Regions from separate parts of the Saccharothrix sp. CCNWYY140 genome, predicted to be linked through region 2. Evidence: riboswitches for the same ligand, from Rfam matches in the RefSeq annotation. Region 2 holds a riboswitch; the other holds the start of a gene.

Region 1 (7,248 bases), on a different contig from region 2:
CGCGGGCCAAGTTCGAGGTGGACGACTTCGTGCGGTTCGTCGGCATCCAGACCGAGACAGCGGTGCGGCACATCGCCACCAGCTACCCGTACGACAGCCACGAGGACGAAGGCCTGTCGCTGCGCGAGAACGCCGACGAGATCACCGAGACCCTGTCCATCGAGATCGCGGCCCGCGTGCAGGCGGCGGGGGTGAAGGTGATCGAGTCGCGGCTGACGCACCTGGCCTACGCTCCGGAGATCGCGCAGGCGATGTTGCAGCGCCAGCAGGCGGGCGCGGTCGTCGCGGCGCGGCAGCGGATCGTGGAGGGCGCGGTCGGCATGGTCGAGCTGGCACTGGCCCGGCTCGCCGAGCAGGACGTGGTGGAGCTGGACGAGGAGCGCAAGGCGGCGATGGTGTCGAACCTGCTGGTGGTGCTGTGCGGTGACCGCTCGACCCAACCCGTCGTGAACGCCGGTTCGCTGTACCACTGACGTGGCCGAGCGCAAGAGCGTCCTGCTCCGCCTGGACCCGGCCGTCCACGACGCGCTGACCAGGTGGGCCAACGACGAGCTGCGCAGCACCAACGCGCAGATCGAGTTCCTCCTCCGCCGAGCCCTGGCGGAGGCGGGCCGATCCCCTTCGGGCGCGGCGGCCCAACCCAAACGCGGCAGGCCACGCAAACCCGCCAACGACCCCCCACCCGACTCACCACCAAACCTCCCACCCGATCCGCCGCCCGACCCGGCGCCAGATCCGCCGCCCGACCAAGAGCCGAACTAACCAGTCCCAGCCATGACCAGGCCCAGCCGTGCCTCACCACACGAGCCACGGCTGGACCTTCGGCTCCCTCCACCGCACCCCGCCCCCGGTGATCAACTCGCGGGCCGGGGTGCGCAGTGCAACCGTTGTGGGGGTGAGCGAGCTGAACACCCCGTACGCGCCGGGCACACCCGCGTGGGTGGACATGATGACCACCGACCGCGTGGCCACAATGGACTTCTACGGAGGCCTGTTCGGCTGGGACTTCGAGATCGGCGGCCCGGAGACCGGCTACTACACGATGGCGCTGGTGCGCGGGAAGCCGGTGGCGGGCTTCGGCGAGATGCCCCGGGACGTGATGTTCCCCGTGGTCTGGACGACCTACCTCGCCACCGACGACCTGGAGGAGTCGATCGACCTGATCGGCGCCAACGGCGGCAAGGTCCTGGTGCCGGAGTTCGACACCGGCGGACCGGGCCGGGGAGCCGTAGCCGTGGACCCGAGCGGTGCCGCCTTCGGGTTGTGGGAGGCGGGCACGCACATCGGCGCGTACGTCGTGAACGAGCCCAACACGGTGATCTGGAACGAGCTGGCGACGCGCGACGCGTTCAGCGCGGCCGAGTTCTACCAGGCGGTCTTCGGCCTGACCCTCGACCCGCTGCCGGACTTCCCCTACACGCAGATCAAGGCCGACGGCCGGGTCGTGGGCGGGATCTTCGGGATGGCGGCCGACATCCCCGCGGAGATCCCTCCGCACTGGATGACCTACTTCGCGGTGACCGACCTGGAGGCGGCGGTCGAGCGGGCGAGCGACCTGGGCGGCATCCCGGTGGGCGGGGTCGCTGAGTCCCGGTTCGGCCGGTTCACCACGGTCGGCGACCCGATGGGCGCGACGTTCAAGCTCATCCAACCGCCGCCTTCCACCCCAAGCTGACCACCAGCGCCACCACCACGGTCAGGAACACCCGCCGCACGAACACCGACCCGCGCCGCACCGCGAGCCGAGCCCCGAACACGGCCCCGGCGACGTTGCACACGGCCAACACCAGCCCGAGCCCCCACAGCACCTTGCCCGCCGGGATGAAGTACAGCAGCGCCCCCAGGTTGGTGGCGACGTTCACGATCTTCGCCGTCGCCGACGCCCTCAGAAACGCAAACCCCACGACTCCCACCAGCAGGAACACGAGAAACGCCCCGGTACCCGGCCCGGCAAGCCCGTCGTAGAACCCGATCACGCCACCCCCGAGCGCCATCACACCGATCTGCGCGACCCGCTTGAACCGAGGCGTCTCGCTTACGCCCAACTCCGGCTTGCGCCACGTGTAAAGCCCCACCCCGACCAACGCGACCAGCACCACGGTGTTCAACACCCCAGGCGCCAACGCCCCGGCAAACGCGGCACCACCCACAGCACCACCGAACGCCGCCAACGCCATCGGCAACGCCGACCACCAGTCAATGGTCGTCTGCCGCGCATACGTGCTGACCGCCGACGCGGTACCCACCACAGCCGCGATCTTGTTGGTCGCCAACGCGTACAAGGGCTGCCCGCCAGGCGCGATGAGCAGCAACGCGGGCAACTGGATCAACCCGCCACCCCCCACCACGGCGTCCACCGCACCGGCCAGAGCAGCCGCCAGGCAGAGGAACAACAACGCGGCAAGGCTGATCTCCCCGAACCCCGGCCAGTCGAGTGCGCTCATCACCCGATCAGCTTAACCGGACACGCGTACTGCTTTCGCCGCCGCCACCCACCGCCGTGGCCGCCACCACAGCCGGCCGCCCTGGTTGGGAGCACTCCGACCCACCCTGTTAACCTGGTCAGCCGTACCGCGCGGCATTCCGCTGTGGAGGAAAACCGCCCTCGGCGAGGGCGGAGCCGACGACAAGCGCGATACGACTCCGAACTCGAAGGAAAAGGTGGCTTTCGCGTGGCGAACATCAAGTCCCAGATGAAGCGGATCAAGACGAACGAGAAGGCGCGCCTGCGCAACAAGGCCGTCAAGTCGTCCCTCAAGACCGCCATCCGCAAGTTCCGTGAGGCCGCCGAGGCCGGCGACAAGGACAAGGCCATCGCCTTGGCCCGCGAGGCCTCCCGCAAGCTCGACAAGGCCGTCACCAAGGGCGTGATCCACGCCAACCAGGCCGCCAACAAGAAGTCGGCCCTGGCGAAGCGCGCCAACCAGATCTGATCAACCAGATCTGACGGCCCAGCAGGCCCCACCAGGCCCGCACACGGCACTCCCGAAGCGCCGCTCCCACCACGGGGGCGGCGCTTCGCTATACCCACGACACCACAGGTTCAACGCACCGCCACCGGACAACCAGCGCCACCGGACAACCAGCGCCACCGGACAGCCGGTGCCAGCCGGAAGCCAACGCCAGCCGGAGGCCAACGGCGACCGAAGCCAGCGCCAGCGGAAGGCCAACGGCGGCCGAAAGCCAGCGGCGGCCGTGGACCAGCGGCGAAGGCCAGCGGCGTGGGTCAGCAACGGCCCAATGGGTCAGCGGCGGCCCGGTGGATCAGCGCGGCCGGTGGGTCAGCGGCGGCCGTGGGCGGCGACGATCTTCAGCACCGCCCGTTCCAGCGCATAACCCGAGTCCGCCGCCACGCCCTTCACCTCGGCGTTCAGGTCCGCCACCACCGACATCGCGGCGGCCAGCCCGTCACCGTCCCAGCCCCGCGCCTGCCCCTGCGCCTTCTTCACCTTCCACGGCGGCATGCCCAGCTCACCCGCCAGCTTGAACGGGTCACCCCGCCCCACCGCCGACACCCGCGCGATGGTCCGCACCGCGTCCGCCAGCGCGTCGGCGACCAGCACGTGCGGCACGCCGAGGTGGATCGCCCACCGCAACGCCTCCAGCGCCCCCGCCCGGTCGCCCATGACCGCCTTCTCCGCCACCGCGAACCCGGTCACCTCCGCACGACCCCGGTGGTAGCGGTGGACGGCCTCGGCGTCGATCTTGCCGCCGGTGTCCGCGACGAGCTGCGACGCCGCCGCCGCCAGCTCACGCAGGTCCGACCCGACCGCCTCGATGAGCGCCCCGACCGCCTCCGGGTCGGCCTTGCCGCCCGCCGACCTGATCTCGTTGCGGACGAACGCCTCCCGGTCGGCCGCCTTGGTGATCTTGGGGCACTCGATCACCTCGGCTCCGGCCTTGCGCAAAGCCGTAGGTAGTTCCTTGGCGACTTTGCTGCGCCCGCCGCCGGTGTGGACGACGACCAGCGTCACGCCGTCCGCCGGCGACTTCACGTAGGCCAAAACCGCGTCCGCGATCTCCTTGCCGACGTCTTGCGCGCCCTCCAGCGCGATCACGCGCCCCTCCGCGAACAGCGACGGGCTCACCAGTTCCGCCAGCTCAGGAGGGGTGAGGTCGGTCACCTTCACGCGGGTCAGGTCGGCCTGCGGGTCGGCTTTGCGTGCGGCGGTCAGCGCGCTGCGGACAGCACGCTCCACCAGCAACTCCTCCTCGCCGACCACCAGTTGCACGGGGGCGGGAGTGACTGCGGACGCGCTCACGGACCCGATCCTCCCACGCCGCCGTCACCGTCCGGATGGTGGACGGATCTGGCTAGGGGTCGGGATGGTGCCGTAAGTTGAGGGCACAACTGAATACCGCTCATCCAGAGGGGCAGAGGGATCGGCCCGAAGAAGCCCCGGCAACCCGTCGTTGCAGTGCTGCGCACTGCCGACCACGGTGCCAATTCCGACCCGCCAAGCGGGAAAGATGAGGAGAAACCTCGCGATGACTGCTGTCAGTGTGCCCTCGACCGCCACCTCCTTCGACCTCGGCCCCGCTCGTGCCCTGTCGTGTCGCGAGTGCGGCCACGAGACCCCGCTCGCCCCGGAATACGCCTGTCTCGAGTGTTTCGGGCCGCTGGAAGTCGCCTACGACTTCGGCCGCGTCCGCCGCGAGGACATCGAGGCGGGCCCCCGGTCGATCTGGCGCTACCGCGGCCTGCTCCCCGTCCCGTCGGACGTCGAGTCGCACCCCAACACCAACCCCGGCCACACCCGCCTGGTCGAGGCCGACAACCTCGCCAAGGCCCTGGGCGTCCGGAAGGTCTGGGTCAAGGACGACACCGGCAACCCCACCCACTCGTTCAAGGACCGCGTCGTCGGCGTCGCCCTGGCGGCGGCCCGCGAGCTGGGCTTCAAGGTCCTCGCCTGCCCCTCCACCGGCAACCTCGCGAACGCCGTCGCCGCCGCCGCGGCCCGCGCCGGCTGGCAGTCGGTCGTGCTGGTCCCTTCCTCCCTCGAACGGGCCAAGATCCTCATGACCGCCGTCTACGACGGCAACCTGATCACCGTCGACGGCAACTACGACGACGTGAACCGCCTCGCGCAGGAACTCGCCGCCGAGCACGAGGACTGGGCGTTCGTCAACGTCAACGTCCGCCCCTACTACGCCGAGGGCTCGAAGACCCTCGGCTACGAGGTGGCCGAGCAGCTCGGCTGGCGCCTGCCCGACCAGGTCGTCGTCCCGATCGCCTCCGGTTCCCAGCTCACCAAGGTCGACAAGGCCTTCCGCGAACTCGGCGAACTCGACCTGGTCGAGGCCACCCCGTACAAGGTGTTCGGCGCCCAGGCCACCGGCTGCTCCCCCGTGTCCGCCGCGTTCAAGGCCGGCCACGACGTGGTCACCCCCGTCCGCCCGGACACCATCGCCCGCTCGCTGGCGATCGGCGCCCCCGCCGACGGCCCGTACGTGCTCGACGCGGTCCGCCGCACGGGCGGCGCCATCGAGGACGTCACCGACGAAGAGGTCATCGAGGGCATCCGCCTGCTGGCCCGCACCGAGGGCATCTTCGCGGAGACCGCCGGCGGCGTGACCGTGGCGACCGCGAAGAAGCTCATCGAGTCCGGGCAGCTCGACCCCGACGCCGAGACCGTGCTGCTGATCACCGGCGACGGCCTCAAGACCCTCGACGCCCTCGGCGACCGCGTGGGCCCCCGCGCGAACGTCCCGCCGTCGGCCGAAGCCGTCATCAACGCCCTCAAGGACTGAGCCACCGAGGACACCGAGGCTCACGGGGTTCGTTCCACGGGACCGTGCCAGGCTTGCGCGCCCGCCTCCGGCCGAAAGGCCTTGGCGCGCAAGCCGGGCGCGGTCCCGCTGCCGTCACAAGGTGAGGCGGGACGTGCGCAGCCAGCCGCTGCGCGGGAACGAGGACAGTTCCGGCATCGTGTGCGGCCCCACCTCTTCGAGGTCCGCACGCCACGCGGTGAGCAACTGCGGCCACGGTGCCGCCGACTTGTGCCCGTTGTAGCGGTTGGCCCGCCAGTTCTCGGGCAGGATCGTCAGCTCGTCGTCGAACAGGGCGTCCGCGATGGTCCGGTAGGCGTCCTCGGGCGACTCCACCTCCGTGGTCGGGACCATCCTGGTGACCCTCGCCTTGGCGACAATGGCACGCCCGTCCTTCCCGACGTCGTCGCAGATGTAGAAGACGAAGTCCGGTCCCAACTCGTCGCGCGGCCAGGGATGGGCGATGTAGCCGGGCTGCCACAGCGCCCACCCCACCTCGCGCGGCGACCACCCGGTGTGCAGGCGGATCCAGCTGTCGTTGTCCTTGTTCATGGTTCTTCCCTTCAGTCGTCGTCGATCGGGTCACCCCGGCGGGCGACCCTCGGCCCGTCCGGGCCGGGAAGGACGGCGGTGTCGCCGTCCCGGTCGGTGCGCAGGACCAGCGCGCCCTGGCGTGCGAGCGCGTCGACCAGCACGCCGCTGGGATGGCCGTAGCGGTTGCCCGCGCCGACGCTGACCAGCGCGAGCTTCGGCCGCACCGCCGCGAGGAACGCGGGCGACGAGTACCGCGACCCGTGGTGCGGCACCTTCAGCACGTCGGCCCTCAGGTCGACCGGCGCGTCGAGCAGCCCGGCCTGCCCGGCCAGTTCGACGTCCCCGGTGAGCAGCACCCGCCCGGCCGGGGTCGACGCGCGCAGCACCAGCGATGCGTCGTTGACCGCCGTGTTCTCGTCGCCCCTCGGGACCACGCGCGGCCCGAGCACGTCCAGCTCCAGCCCCGGCCAGCTCAGCCGCTGGCCGACACCCAGCTCCACCACGCGGACACCCGCCGCCCGCGCCTGTTCCCGCACCTCCTCCCAAGCCCATTCCGGATCGCGCGACGGACCCACCGCCACCGCGCCCACACCCCGCTCGGCCAACACCGCCGCCAACCCACCGATGTGGTCGGCGTGCAGGTGGCTGAGCACCACCAAGGACACTTGCCGCACCCCGAGCCGCCGCAGGCACGCCAACACAGGCACCGGGTCGGGCCCGGTGTCGACCAGCACTACCCGGCCCCGCTCGGCCGTGGCCAGGACGACCGCGTCGCCCTGCCCCACGTCGCACGCGACCACCGCCCAGCCGGGCACCGGCCACCGCGGGGCGAACACCCCGACCGGGGCCAGCACCACGACCAGCCCGACCGCGACGGCCACGAGCAGCACCCGCACCCGACGCAGCCGCAGCAGCACGGCGACCACCACCACCGCACCGGCCAAC
Region 2 (7,248 bases):
GATCACTAGCTGACCGCCGACACCGAACGTGCGCGGAGCACGGCTTCGCGCCTTCAGGAGGTATGGAACCCCGTGAACTCGTTCAACGAGGACACCGACTGGTTTACGCCCGTGAAATCGACCAGCGTCGATGTCCTGGACAGACCCGAGTCGGACTGGTCCGACTGGGAGACCACCGTCTTCAGCATCACGCCGGACGACGTCCTGGAGGTCCTCGGACCCGACGCGGACGAACTGCTGGCCACCGCGAACGTCGACGTCGACGAGCTGATCAAGCTCATCAACGCCGAGACCACGCTCCTCCCCCCGATCATCATCCCGGACGAGGTCTCCCAGGACCGCGTCGCCGGCGGCCTGGCGCTCGAGCAGCCCAGCGCACCGCCCGCCGCCCTGGTCGAAGCCGCCGGGAAGTGGAAGCGCCGCTTCCTCAAGGCCGCCGTCGCCACCGTCCTGGTGGGCATCTCCGGCGGCGGCGCCACCGCCATCGCGATGGACAAGGCCGTCACCGTCGACGTCGACGGCGAGGCCAAGACGGTCCACACCTACGAGTCCACGGTCGGCGAGATCCTCGCCGACGAGGGCATCACGATCGGCGAGCACGACGCGCTCAGCCCGTCCCCCCAGGCGAAGGTCTCCGACGGCGGCAAGATCTCGTTGGACCGCGGTCGCCTGGTCAAGCTCACCGTCGACGGTGAGCAGCGCGAGGGCTGGGTCCGCTCCGTCACCGTCGACGAGGCCCTGGACCAGCTGAAGGTCAACGACGAGGGCGCGTGGCTCTCGCACGACCGCGGCATGGACGTCCCGCTGTCCGGCTTGTCGTTGGAGGTCAAGAGCCTCAAGACGATCACGCTGTACGACGGCGGCAACCAGCCGCAGCAGATCCAGACCACCGCCGTGACGGTGGACGAGCTGATCAAGTCCCAGAACCTCACGCTCGGCCCGGACGACAAGTTGGAGACCGCGGGCGACCTGCGGATCACCAACGGCGCCGAGGTCCACATCTCGCGCACCGGCGTGTCGGTGATCAACGCGACGGAGGCCATCGCGCCGCCCGTCGAGGAGGTCCCGGACGACACGATGATGAAGGGCCAGAAGGAAGTCCTGGACCCGGGCGAGGCCGGCGAGCAGATCGTCACCTACCGCGTGACGATCAAGAACGGCCAGGAGACCAACCGCGAGAAGCTGGGCGCGAAGGTCACCAAGGAGGCCAAGCCGAAGAAGGTCAAGGTCGGCACCAAGCTCCCGCCGGACGGCGAGATCTGGGACCGGCTGGCCTACTGCGAGGCGACCGGCAACTGGGCCATCAACACCGGCAACGGCTACTACGGCGGCCTCCAGTTCAACAAGGGCACGTGGGACGCGTACGGCGGCGAGCAGTACGCCGAGTACCCCCACCAGGCCACCCGCGAGCAGCAGATCGCCATCGCCACGAAGCTCCGCGACGCCCGCGGCGGCTACTCCGCATGGCCCCACTGCCAGCAGAAGCTGGGCCTGCCGTAACACGGCCGCGACTCCGTCGCGGCGGCGAGGCCGCCTGAAAGTCGGCCCATCGCGTGGGTTTTCCCGACGATCGGAAAAGCTGACCGTCGGGAAAACCCACGCGACAGGCCGACGCGGCCTCGCGGGCGCGGCTGGGGGAGAATCACCGAGTGACTGAAGCTTCATCGCCGGCCGGGCCGGGGGGCAGTGCGCTCCTCGGCCCGGCCGACGTTCGTCGGCTGGCCGCCGAGCTGGACATCCGCCCCACCAAGAAGCTGGGGCAGAACTTCGTGCACGACCCCAACACCGTGCGCAAGATCGTGGCGTCCGCCGACCTGAAGCCCGACGACGTGGTCCTGGAGGTCGGCCCCGGCCTGGGCTCCCTGACGCTGGCCCTGCTGTCCTCCTGCCGCGCCACGGTGGCCGTCGAGATCGACCCCGTCCTGGCCGCACGCCTGCCCAAGACGGCCGCTGAGCGCGCTCCTGGGCTGGTCGACAGGCTCACCGTGATCGAGGCCGACGCGATGCGCGTCACGGCCGACCAGTTCCCCGAAGAACCCACGGCCCTGGTCGCGAACCTCCCTTACAACGTGGCGGTCCCCGTAGTACTGCACCTCCTGGCCGAACTGCCGACGCTGCGCACCGGCCTGGTGATGGTCCAGTCGGAGGTCGCCGACCGCATGGCGGCGGGTCCGGGGAGCAAGGTCTACGGCGTTCCGAGCGTGAAACTGGCCTGGTACGCCGACGCCCGCCGCGCCGGGCCGGTGTCGCGCCAGGTGTTCTGGCCGGTGCCGAACGTGGACTCCGCGCTGGTCGCGTTCGAGCGCCACGCCCCGCTGTCCACGGTGGACCGGAAGGTCCTGTTCTCGTTGGTGGACGCGGCTTTCGCGCAGCGGCGCAAGGTCCTGCGCGGCGCCCTCGCCGGGTGGGCCGGGTCGGCCGCGAAGGCCGAGCAGTTGCTCCTCCGAGCGGGTGTCGATCCCGGCGCGCGCGGCGAACAACTGGACGTCGGAGAGTTCGTCCGGATAGCCGAAGCTGCCTCATCAAACTAGCCGGTGATCTTTCGGCCGAAAGTGTGATTTGACGAACGATCCGCGTCCGGGCTTGCGTTGAAGCAGGTCCGTCGGGTGTACTCGTGCTGCCATCCCGAGCGGCCGAGAGACCTGGCTCTAAGACGCCGCAGCAACCACCTCCCATGAGGCAGGTGCTTCAGCCAGGATCGATGGAGGATCACGTGCCCAGGATGCGAATGCTCACTCGACGGCGAGTCGTCGACCACGGCCGCCGCTCGGTATCGGCCTGTCGCAGCCACTAGAAGCCCTGGCGCCTTCTCAAGTCCTCGCCGCCCTTCGCGCGTGCTTTCCGCGCGGGGCATCTACCTGAGCTGAGTCCCCGGACGCGCACGCCACGTGCGTGCGCTGCCGCGTGCAGTCGTGGAGCGAAAACGTGATCACTGTCGAGAACCTCACCAAGACCTTTCCCGGGAGTACCGGTCAGGTTCGCGCGCTGGACGGCGTGAACCTGGACGTCGCCGCGGGCACCGTCCTCGGCGTCGTCGGCCCCAGCGGGGCGGGCAAGTCGACGCTGGCCCGGTGCGTCGCGCTGCTCGAGCGCCCCGACAGCGGCGCGATCCGCGTCGACGGCACCGACCTGGTGTCCCTCGGCGGCACCGCGCTGCGCAACGCCCGCCGCCAGATCGGCGTTGTGCCGCAAGGGGATTCGCTGCTGCGCCAGCGCACCGCCGCGGGCAACGTGGCGCTGCCGCTGGAGTCCGCGGGCCTGCCCGGTCCGCAGCGCCGCACCCGCGTCGCCGAACTGCTCGACCTGGTCGGCCTGACCGACAAGGCCGGCTCCTACCCCGACCAGCTCTCCGGCGGCCAGCGCCAGCGCATCGCCGTCGCCCGCGCCCTGGCGGCCAGCCCGTCGGTGCTGCTGGCCGACGAGCCGACGTCCGCCCTGGACCCCGAGACCACCGGTTCCGTGCTGACCGTGCTGGACCGGGCGCGGGCCGAGCTGGGCGTGACGGTGCTCGTGGTCACCCACGACATGGGCGTGGTCCGCAAGATCTGCGACGACGTCGCGGTGCTGGAGGACGGCCGCGTGGTGGAGCACGGCAAGGTGCTCGACCTCATCGCCGACGCCGGTTCCCGCACGGCCTCGTCGCTGCTGCCCGCCGTCGACCAGAACCCGGCCGCCGAGAAGGCCTACGACCGCGTCGCGGACGTGGTGCTGGTCGGCTTCGCCGCGGTCGGCGCGCTGCTGCCGGAGGCCACCACCCGGTTCGGCGTCGAGCTGAACCTGCTGGGCGGCGGCCTGACCCGGCTCGGCGAAACCCCGGTCGCGCGCTTCCGCGTCGGCCTGAACGGAGAACGCGCCGACTCGGCGCTCGAATTCATCGCGGACGCGGGTGGGGCAGTGCGGCGGACCCTGACCGGTCCGCAGGGAGTAGCTGCGTGAGGTCCGCAACACCCTGGCCCACCGTGTTCGACGGTGTCCTGGTCGCCACCGGGCAGACGTTGTACATGGTGGCCGTCTCCACCCTGATCGCTGTGCTGCTCGGCATTCCCGTCGGCATCTGGCTGCAACTCACCGCTCCCGGTGGGTTGCGGCCGAAGCCGGTGGTGCACAACCTGCTCGGTTTCGTCGTGGACCTGGGGCGGTCGATGCCGTTCCTGGTCCTGCTGATCCTGCTGATGTCGTTCACCCGGTTGTTGCTGGGCAACACCATCGGGCCGACGGCGGCGATCGTCCCGCTCGCGGTGGGCGCGATCCCGTTCGTCGGCCGGCTGGTGCAGAACGTGCTGGCGGAAGTCCACTTCTCGGTGGTGGAGGCCGCGGTGACCACCGGCGCCTCCACCTTCAAGATCGTCCGCTCGGTCCTGATGCGCGAGTCGCTGCCCGCGATGATCAACGCCATCGGGGTCACCGCCATCGCCATCCTGGGCTACTCCGCGCTGGCCGGCGTGGTGGGCGGCGGCGGCCTCGGCGACGTGGCCGTCCGCATGGGCTACCAGCGCTTCGACGACCGCTACCTCTGGAGCACGGTGGCGGTCCTCGCGGTCATCGCCACGCTCATCCAGGTGATCTCCAACCGCGTCGCGCGGGCCGTGGACCGGCGCCGGCACGCGTCCTCCGTCTGAAACCCGGACCACCCGAGCCGGGTTCGAACCACCCGACCCCGAAGGAAAACCCCCTGATGCGTATTCGTGCTGCCCTCGTCGCCGTGCTGCTGACCGCGGTGGGCTGCGGAAGCGGCCAGACCGGCGGCGCCGCCTCGGACCCGAACGCGGCGCTCAAGGTGGGCGTGAGCCCCGTCCCGCACGCCCAGGTGCTGCGCTACGTCGCCGACAACCTGGCCAAGGACAAGGGCCTGAAGATCGAGGTCGTCGAGTTCACCGACTACGTCCAGCCCAACACCGCCCTGGTGGACGGGTCGCTGGACGCCAACTACTTCCAGACCGTGCCCTACCTGGAGACCTTCAAGTCCGAGAGCGGCGCGAAGCTGGAGTGGATCGGCCCGGTCCACATCGAGCCGCTCGGCGTGTACTCCAAGAAGCACAAGAAGCTGTCCGACCTGCCCAGCGGCGCCCGGGTCGCGGTCGCGAACGACGCCACCAACGAGGCCCGCGGCCTGAGGCTGCTCCAGGACAACGGCCTGATCAAGATCAAGGCCGGCGCGGAGAAGACCGCGACCATCAGGGACATCGCCGAGAACCCCAAGAACCTGGAGTTCGTCGAGCTGGAGGCGGCCCAGCTGCCCCGGTCCCTGGAGGACACCGACGCCTCCGTGGTGAACGGCAACTACGCGATCGACGCCGGCCTGAAGCCCGCGAACGACGCCTTGGCGCTGGAGAAGGCCGAGGGCAACCCGAACGCGAACGGCCTGGTCACGCGAGTCGAGCTGAAGGACGACAAGCGGATCAAGGACCTGCTGGAGCTCCTCCAGTCGCAGCAGGTGAAGGACTACATCAAGCAGACGTTCTCGGGTTCGGTCCTGGCGGTCTGACCCGGCCTCCCAAGCCTGCGCGCTCCCGGCTCCGGCCGGGGGCGCGCAGTGCTGTGCGGGTCGGACCCGGCGTGAGGGGCCGGCGCGGCCGGTGAACGGCACCCCGTCGATCATCGGCGACAACCCGTAGGCTTCTTGTGTGCTCGCCGTCGTTCCGCCACCGGTCACCGTCCGCGTCCCGGCCAAGGTCAACCTGCACCTGGCCGTCGGGGAGACGCGCGCGGACGGCTACCACGACCTGGTCACCATCTTCCAGGCGCTGTCCCTGACCGACGAGGTGACGGTCGCGGTCACCGACGACCCCGGGGTCGAGGTGCACGGGGAGGGCGCGGACGTCGTGCCCACCGGGCCGTCCAACCTGGCCTGGAAGGCCGTCCGCGCGCTGGCCGCCCACGTCGGCAAGGACGTGGAGGACCCGAAGGTCCGGGTGGTGATCCGCAAGTCCATCCCGGTCGCCGGCGGCATGGCCGGCGGCAGCGCCGACGCCGCCGCCACGCTGGTCGGGCTGGCCGCGCTGTGGCGGCTGGAGATCGGGCGCGACGAGCTGGCGGGCCTCGCCGCCAAGATCGGCGCGGACGTCCCGTTCGCCCTCTACGGCGGCACCGCGCTGGGCACCGACCGGGGCGACCAGATCGTCCCCGTGCTGGCCCGGCACACGTTCCACTGGGTGCTCGCGTTCGACCGGCGCGGCCTGTCCACGCCCGAGGTGTTCGGCGAGCTGGACCGGCTGCGCGCCGACGGCGACCCGCCCCGCGTGGGGCCCGCCGAGGCCGTGCTGGAGGGCCTGGCGTCGGGCGACCCGCGGCAGCTCGCGCTGCTGCTGGGCAACGACCTCCAGGCCGCCGCCGTGTCCCTGCGCCCCAACCTGCGCCGCACGCTGCGCGCCGGGGTCGACGCGGGCGCGCTGGCGGGCATGGTGTCCGGCTCGGGGCCGACGTGCGCGTTCCTGTGCACGGACGGCGACTCGGCGGTCCGCGTCGCGGCCGAGCTGGCCGGCGCCGGGGTGTGCCGGACGGTGCGGGTCGCCCAGGGGCCGGTGCACGGTGCGCGGGTCGTCGGGGTCGAGGAGGCTCCGCGGCCGACGCCGCCCGAGGTGCACGCGTGACCCGCCCGACCCCGCCCGTGAGCTTCGAGCACGTGACTAGCTGAAGGTTGTGTTGATGGCCAACTTGGTCAACTTGGAGACGGTCTCCAAGTCGTTCGGTGTGCGCCCGTTGCTGGACTCCGTCTCCCTCGGGGTCGGTGAGGGCGACCGGATCGGGGTCGTGGGCCTCAACGGCGGCGGCAAGACGACCCTGCTGGAGGTCCTCGCGGGTCTCGCCGAACCGGACGACGGGCGCGTCAGCCGACAGCGTGACGTCCGGATGGCGGTGGTCACCCAGCGCACCGAACTGGCGCCGGACTCGACGGTCCGCAACGCCGTGATCGACCCGTTGGGGTTCGACGCCGAACACGAGTGGGCGGCGGACGCGCGGGTGCGCAACATCCTGGACGGGCTGGGCATCACCGCGCTCGGGCTGGACTCGGTCGTGGGCACCATGTCCGGTGGCGAGCGGCGCCGGGTCGCGCTCGCGGCGGCGCTGGTGCAGGAGCTGGACCTGGTCGTGCTGGACGAGCCGACCAACCACCTCGACGTCGAGGGCGTCCGCTGGCTGGCCGACCACCTGCTGGCCCGCCGGACCGCGCTGGTGGTCGTGACCCACGACCGGTGGTTCCTGGACACCGTGTGCACGCGCACGTGGGAGGTCGTCGGCGGGCGCGTC

The links. A riboswitch is a leader RNA that binds a small molecule or an ion and turns the genes downstream of it on or off. The one in region 2 is predicted to bind S-adenosylmethionine.
Region 1: another riboswitch for S-adenosylmethionine. It lies ahead of thrC (threonine synthase); the one in region 2 lies ahead of WBN91_RS19035 (methionine ABC transporter ATP-binding protein).

Annotation. Positions count from the first base shown of each region.
Region 1 is NZ_JBBEGC010000111.1:5,753-13,000, reverse strand. Features, by position in the region: gene WBN91_RS31555 (SPFH domain-containing protein) at 1-473, shown strand, start outside; partial or broken gene WBN91_RS31550 (hypothetical protein) at 475-675, shown strand; gene WBN91_RS31545 (VOC family protein) at 896-1,675, shown strand; gene WBN91_RS31540 (TSUP family transporter) at 1,644-2,444, opposite strand; gene rpsT (30S ribosomal protein S20) at 2,673-2,933, shown strand; gene holA (DNA polymerase III subunit delta) at 3,282-4,262, opposite strand; SAM riboswitch class I at 4,360-4,477, shown strand; gene thrC (threonine synthase) at 4,489-5,751, shown strand; gene WBN91_RS31520 (hypothetical protein) at 5,866-6,321, opposite strand; gene WBN91_RS31515 (DNA internalization-related competence protein ComEC/Rec2) at 6,333-7,248, opposite strand, start outside.
Region 2 is NZ_JBBEGC010000039.1:17,281-24,528, reverse strand. Features, by position in the region: gene WBN91_RS19045 (transglycosylase family protein) at 112-1,500, shown strand; gene rsmA (16S rRNA (adenine(1518)-N(6)/adenine(1519)-N(6))-dimethyltransferase RsmA) at 1,650-2,531, shown strand; SAM riboswitch class I at 2,618-2,708, shown strand; gene WBN91_RS19035 (methionine ABC transporter ATP-binding protein) at 2,926-3,936, shown strand; gene WBN91_RS19030 (methionine ABC transporter permease) at 3,960-4,619, shown strand; gene WBN91_RS19025 (MetQ/NlpA family ABC transporter substrate-binding protein) at 4,676-5,485, shown strand; gene WBN91_RS19020 (4-(cytidine 5'-diphospho)-2-C-methyl-D-erythritol kinase) at 5,625-6,590, shown strand; gene WBN91_RS19015 (ABC-F family ATP-binding cassette domain-containing protein) at 6,646-7,248, shown strand, end outside.